DNA from 2 places in the Sphingomonas sp. DC5200-1 genome. Region 1 is predicted to be linked to the other one. Evidence: riboswitches for the same ligand, from Rfam matches in the RefSeq annotation. Region 1 holds a riboswitch; the other holds the start of a gene.
What was found. Region 1 has a riboswitch for cobalamin ahead of ACP7A3_RS05035 (putative oxygenase MesX). Riboswitches for the same ligand answer to the same signal wherever they lie in the genome.
Positions count from the first base shown of each region.

Region 2: it holds a riboswitch for cobalamin, as region 1 does, so the genes downstream of both, ACP7A3_RS07145 (TonB-dependent receptor plug domain-containing protein) here and ACP7A3_RS05035 (putative oxygenase MesX) in region 1, are expected to answer to the same signal.

Region 1 is NZ_JAFCVW010000002.1:389,359-392,763, reverse strand. Features, by position in the region: gene ACP7A3_RS05040 (methionine synthase) at 1-964, opposite strand, end outside; gene ACP7A3_RS05035 (putative oxygenase MesX) at 993-1,979, opposite strand; cobalamin riboswitch at 2,104-2,326, opposite strand; gene ACP7A3_RS05030 (TonB-dependent receptor) at 2,475-3,405, opposite strand, start outside.
Region 2 is NZ_JAFCVW010000003.1:194,695-198,099, reverse strand. Features, by position in the region: gene ACP7A3_RS07145 (TonB-dependent receptor plug domain-containing protein) at 1-1,371, opposite strand, end outside; cobalamin riboswitch at 1,508-1,714, opposite strand; gene ACP7A3_RS07140 (glucose 1-dehydrogenase) at 1,852-2,709, shown strand; gene ACP7A3_RS07135 (aldehyde dehydrogenase (NADP(+))) at 2,924-3,405, shown strand, end outside.

The sequences.
Region 1 (3,405 bases):
CGACGCTGCGCGCGAGGGGGGCCATGCCGCAATTCGTGGCGGGGTAGAGCTTGTCCGCATCGACGAAGCGCAGCGCGTTGCGCAGCGTGTCTGCGACCTCTTCGGGCGTTTCCACGCGATCCGTCGCGACGTCGATCGCGCCGACCATCACCGTCTTGCCGCGGATGAGCTCGATCAGGTCCATCGGCACGCGCGAATTCTGGCATTCCAATGAGACGATATCGATCGTCGAGGCCTGCAGATTGGGGAAGGTCTGCTCATATTGCCGCCATTCGGACCCGAGCGTCTTCTTCCAGTCGGTGTTCGCCTTGATGCCATAGCCATAGCAGATGTGGACGGCGGTCTTGGCCTTCAGCCCCTGTGCGGCGCGTTCCAGCGTGGCGATGCCCCAGTCGTTCGCTTCGTCGAAGAAGACGTTGAAGGCAGGCTCGTCGAACTGGATGATATCGACGCCCACCGCTTCCAGCTCGCGGGCTTCCTCATTGAGGATGCACGCGAATTCCCAGGCCAGCTTCTCGCGGCTGCGATAATGCGCGTCGTAGAGCGTATCGATCATCGTCATCGGCCCGGGCAGCGTCCATTTGATCGGCTGGCGGGTCTGCGCGCGCAGGAAGCGCGCATCATCGACGAAGACCGGCGCGGGGCGCGACACCGCACCGACGACGGTCGGTACGCTGGCGTCGTATCGGTTGCGGATGCGCACCGTCTCGCGCTGTTCGAAATCGACGCCGTCCAGATGTTCGATGAAGGTGGTGACGAAATGCTGGCGCGTCTGTTCGCCGTCGCCGACGATGTCGATCCCCGCCTGTCGCTGGTCGTCGACCGCGAGGCGTAGCGCGTCCTGCTTACCCGTGATCAGGTCGTCGCCCTCCAGCCGCCACGGCGACCAGAGCGTTTCGGGTTGGGCGAGCCAGGCGGGTTTGGGCAGGCTGCCCGCGGTGGTCGTCGGCAGGAGTGTCGTCATGATCAGGATACCTTCGCGTTCGGGGCGATCACAGGCCGCAGGTCGCGGACCAGCGCTGCAGCGCGGGGCCATGCGGTTTGATGAGATGGGCTTCGGCAAATCGGCCCTGCTCGACGGCGAGGCGGCTGCGCTCTTCGCGATCGTAGACGATGCGGGTCAGCGAATAATCCTGCTCGTCCAGGCTGGGTTGATAGCGGGCGGCGGCCGCCGAATTGGCGTTGTAGATTTCGGGGCGATAGATTTTCTGGAAGGTCTCCATCACGCTGATTGTGCTGGCGAGTTCGAGGTTGGTGTAGCCGTCGACCAGATCGCCGATATGGTAGAAGGCGAGCGGCGCGACGCTGTGCGGCGGCATGAAGTAGCGCGCCGTCATCCCCATCTTCGCAAAATACAGATCGGTGGGCGAGCGCGTGTCGGCCGCATATTCCACCCCCAGGATGGGGTGGACGTTGGTCGTCCGGTGATAGACCTGCTTGCTGGACACGCTGAGGCAGATGACCGGCGGCTTGTCGAATTGCTCACGATAGGCGTCCGACGACAGGAAATGCTTGAACAGATTGCCGTGCAGGTCGCCGAACTGGGCGGGCGCACCGGTGTTGCCCGACTGGCGCAGATGATCGGGCAGCACGACGCTGAAGTCGTAATCGCGGATGTAGGACGAGAAATTGTTGCCGACCATGCCGGCGATGCACGCGCCGCTGCGCGTGTCGGTGACGCGCGTGTGCAGGATTTCGATCAGCGGAAACGCCTCGTCCTGCGCATCGGGGCCGATGCGCAGCGCGGCCGACACGATGTCGAGCGCCACGGTGTAGCGGTCACCCGTCGGATTGTCCCAATGCATCAGCGAATTGAAGCGCCGGTCGATCATCACCAGCGTGTTGCGCAGATTGTCCCGGCGGCTCTCCCCGCGTGCCAGGTTGGCGAAATTGGTGGTGATGCGCGTGGTGTCGGCGGGGCGATAGTCCTCGTCGAACGGGATGCTGCTTGTGGTGAACGTAAAGCCGCTATTCGTCATGACTCACCTGCTGTTGACGAACAGGGGCATGGAAGAGCGCGCAAGGCGTAAGCGAGGCCCGGATGGCGTGCGCCGTGGACCGTCCGCGTCAAGCGCGATCCACCGGAGGAACCCCCGTCCGAGGAACGTTATGGCGTCGGAGGCAGGTCTCCTGGCTCACGGGTCAACGCGGTGGTTCCGGCCTTCCCGGGCGCGGGTGCAGCGCCCAGTGACACGAATTGGAACCGCCGCTCGCCGCTTACAGTTGCGGGGGCAGCGCCGGATTTTGCCCGCAGGGGGCATCACCGGCTTCCCGTCTTAGCCCCATCGCCATGCCTGGGATGGGGAACCTCGACACCCGTCTTAGGCAGGATCGCGCGGCATTTGTCAAGCGCGATATAAAGATATCTTTATATCGTTATGTCGGGTTGGTGGGGCATGCAGCCCATAGAAAAGCAGCGCCGATGGGTGCATCGGCGCTGCTGAGGACGGCGTGATGTTGGCTGGCGGGCGGCCTCAATAGGCGGCCGACAGTGTTAGGAACCACTGACGCGGCGGGATCGGGAAGCCCGAGTAATTGTTCGTCGCCGATCCGACGCCGAGGGTCGAAATGCCCTTCTTGTCGAACAGGTTGGTGACGTTGAGCGCCAGCTCCGCCTTGCGCAGCGGGATGACGCCATCCGGCACCCGCGCCGCGACGCGCAGCGAGGTGAGGAAGTAGGAGGGCACCTTCGCATCATTGCTGAACGTCGCGTAGCGCGCGCCGACATAATCGCCGATCACCTGCACCTCGACCGGGTCGAGCGAGAGGGTGGCGACCGACTTGTTCATCCATTTGGGGATGCCGGGCAGCTGCTTGCCACAGGTGGGCACAATGCCGCCGCTGACCAGATAGCCGCCGATGCAGGTGTCCGTCGCCGCACCGATACCGCTGGCGGTCGAGGTATAGTCGCGCTTGTACTTGGACAGATTGTACGACGCGGCATTGTACAGTGACAGGATGCGGCCGAAGCGCAGCGTAAAGGCGGCGTCGACGCCGTCGGTCTTCACGTTGCCGACGTTGACCAGGATCGAGGTGCCGCCGGTGATCGCACCGCCGGCGATGCCGCCGGGGTTGGTCGAGATCGCCAGCAGCCGGTCCTGGAAGTCGACGTGGTAGTAATTGACCTGCGCGCTGAAGCCGATGCCGCCGCCGAAGCTGCGGTTGCTGCGCAGGCCGGCTTCATAGGTCCAGCTGCTTTCCGGCCGGCCGCTCTGCGCGAAGGCGTTGAACGCCGCCTGACTGCCCGTGAACCACGGGCCGCCGCCGCCCGCCAGATAGGCCTGATATTGCCGCAGGTTCTTCTGCGCGTTGGCATAAAGCTGTTCGTGGCCGTTGACGTCATAGGTCGCGCCGACGGCGGGCAGGAACCAGCGCAGCGTATTGATCCGCCCCTGCGGCAAATTG
Region 2 (3,405 bases), on a different contig from region 1:
GCGGGCGCGGCCGTTGAGCAGCGCCTGTTCGATGCCGGCATCCCAGTTGCGCGCGGTTTCCGGATCGAGGCGCGTGTTCCCGTACGGGCTGTAGAGCTGGTAAAGGGTCGGCGCCTTGAAGCCCTCGCCATAGCTCGCCCGCAGCGTCGTGCCGGTGCGCAACGCTAGCGCGGCGTCGGCGCCGAAGGTGGTGTGGTTGCCGAACGTCTCGTGATCGTCGTTGCGGACGCCGCCGGTCAGGGTCAGCGCGTCGAACGGCTTCACGATCGCCTCGCCATAGACGCTGGTGATGCCGACCGAGCGGCGCAGGCTCGAATCGCGATAGCGGCTGTCTTCATGCTCGACGCCGGCGACGATGCGGACCTGATCGATCGGCTGATAATCGCCCTGATATTCGTAGCGTTCCGAGCGGCCGCGGAACGGCGACGGGGTGGCGCCGGGCTTGGCATAGGTGTCGCGGTTGATGTCGGCGATGGTGAAGGCGACGCGGTTGCGGAACGTGCCGAAGTTCGCGTGCAGGCCGGCATAGCCATACAGTTCGTTCGCGGTCGAGAAGCTGGGGTCGTCGGCAAGGATGTAGTTGGGCGCAGGATAGCCGTCGGTCTGCGTCTTGCTGTCGGCCCAATAGCCGCGCAGGTCGAGGCCGATGCCGTCGGTGAAGTCGACGCCCAGGCGGCCGGTCGCGCCATATTGGCGATAGCCGTCACGCTCGGTGCCGTTGGCCGCAGCCGAGATGCCGTCGCTGCGCAGATAGCCGCCGGTCAGTGCGCCCGAGATCGCGCCGCTGCGACCCGAGATGCCGCCCTGCGCAAACACGCTGTCGGCATAGCCATATTCGGCGCTGGCGCGCGCCTTCAGCCGCTCGGTCGGTTCTTCGGTGATGACGTTGACGACGCCGCCGATCGCCTGGCTGCCCCAGGGGACCGAATTGGGGCCGCGCAGCACTTCGATGCGCTGGACACTGGCCGACAGCAGATTGGCGAAATCGAAGCCGCCGCCGGGCGAGGACGGATCATTGACGCGCACGCCGTCGATCACGACCAGCGTCTGCTCCGCCTCTGCGCCGCGCAGCCGCACGCCAGTGAAACCGCCGAGGCTGCCGTTGCGCGTCACGGTGACGCCGGGGGTGGTCGACAGCAGGTCGGCGACCGACACGGTCTGGCGGCGATCGATCTCGTCGCGGGTGATGACGGTGACGGCCTGGCCGACTTCGGCGGCAGGCTGCGCCACGCGGGTCGCGGTGACGACGATGTCGTCGCTGTTGGCAGGATCGGCAGTCGGCGCGATCTGCGCGGCGGCGGGCGCGGCGAGCAGCAGGCCGAGCGTCAACAGCGACGGACGGACAACGGAAACAGATAGGCGAACAGTCATTGGGCACACCCCTTATGACCGCACGCGACGGATCGCGCGCGGCGGCCTTTTTGACCGCGCGCGACCATTCGCGCACGGCGGATGTCGCTCGCATCGAGGGGGTTCCCTCGTCCGCCCGGCACACCCCGTCCGCGCGAAGGATCGACGGCGAAAGGCAGGTCTCCTGGCTTCCGGGTCGTCGCCTGTGTCCCCGCCTTCCCAGGTCCGTCACGGACCCAGTGGCTCGATGGGGACCGGCTCGCCGGTCACAGTTGCGGGGGCAGCGCCGGATCCGCGCCTCCCGTTGCGCATTCCGGCTTCCCTTTTGACCCCGTCTCCGGGGACCTTTCACGGCCCGGCCCTTACGGTCAGACGGGCCGAGGCGTCAATGCCGCGCCGCCGCGGTGTCGGTGTCGGTGTCGGGGCGACTTCATTGATCCAGGTTGATGTGCCGGAACGGGTAAGCACGCGATCGGTTGGCCGGAGCGAAGGAGTTGCCCCATGACCGATTACCCCACCCCGCCCTATCCCGAACAGCAGCAGGCGATCCCCGGCCGTACCGAGGCGATGAACCCGCGCCCCGACCATGGCGAATCGAGCTACAAAGGCTCCGGGCGCCTTGCCGGCAAGAAGACGATCGTCACCGGCGGCGACAGCGGCATCGGGCGCGCGGTCGCCCTGGCCTTTGCGCGCGAGGGTGCCGACGTGCTGATCGCCTATCTCGACGAACATGACGATGCCGAGGCGACCAAGGCGCTGGTCGAGGCGGAGGGGCGGCAGGCGGTGCTGGTCGCGGGCGACCTGTCGCAGCCCGACCAGTGCCGCGCCGTGATCGCCCAGGCGGTGGCGGCGTTCGGCCGGATCGACGTGCTGGTCAACAACGCCGCGCACCAGCGCAGCTTCGAGGCGTTGGAGGATATCAGCGACGACGAATGGCAGCTGACCTTCGCGACCAACATCCATTCCATGTTCTATCTGTCGAAGGCCGCGGTCGCGCACATGGGCGAAGGCGCGTCGATCATCAACACGACGTCGATCAACGCGCAGGACCCGAACCAGCAATTGCTCGCCTATGCGACGACGAAGGGTGCGATCTACAATTTCACCTCGGGGCTGGGGCAGATGCTGGCGGAGCGGAAGATCCGCGTGAATGCGGTCGCGCCGGGGCCGGTGTGGACGCCGCTGATCCCGTCGACGATGCCGCCGGAAGCGGTGAAGACGTTCGGCGAGAACACGCCGCTGGGCCGCGCTGCGCAACCGGCGGAGCTGGCGCCCGCCTATGTGCTGCTGGCGAGCGATGAATCGAGCTATATCACTGGTGCGACGATCCCGGTGACGGGCGGGCGGGCGTTTTTGTAAACGCTGCCCATTCACCCCACCCCCGTTCGCCCTGAGCCTGTCGAAGGGCGCGTTGCCACAGGCGACGGCGCGCATGTGGCACCCCGTGCTTCGACACGCTCAGCACGAACGGGTGTTGGGGAATGGGTAGCGACTCCCGAACAATCGGTCATTGTCCGCCGCGTCGTGCCACCCTACAATTAGTCAGACATTATCTTCGATACGAGGCACATCCATGATCGACGGCGCCCTGCTGATCGGCGGCGACACTCGCCAGGCCGAGACCCGTTTCACCGCGGTCAACCCTGCGACCGGCGAGACGCTGACCCCCGATTTCTCGTCGGCGGGTGCTGATGCAGTAGCGGAGGCGTGTGCGCTGGCCGATGCCGCCTTCCCCGCCTTTGCCGCGACCGATCCCGAGACGCGGGCGGCGTTCCTCGAGCGGATCGCCGACAATATCGTGGGACTCGGCGACGACCTGATCGTGCGCGCGATGGCGGAAAGCGGCCTGCCGCGCATGCGGCTGGAGGGCGAGCGCGGGCGGACCGTCGGCCAGCTGAAGCTGTTCGCGGGCGTGGTGCGCCAAGGTGATTTCCTCGACGCGACGATCGATCCGGCGATGCCGGACCGTGCGCCGCTGCCGCGCCCCGACCTGCGTCGCGTCAATGTCGCGATCGGGCCGGTCGCGGTGTTCGGCGCATCGAATTTCCCGCTCGC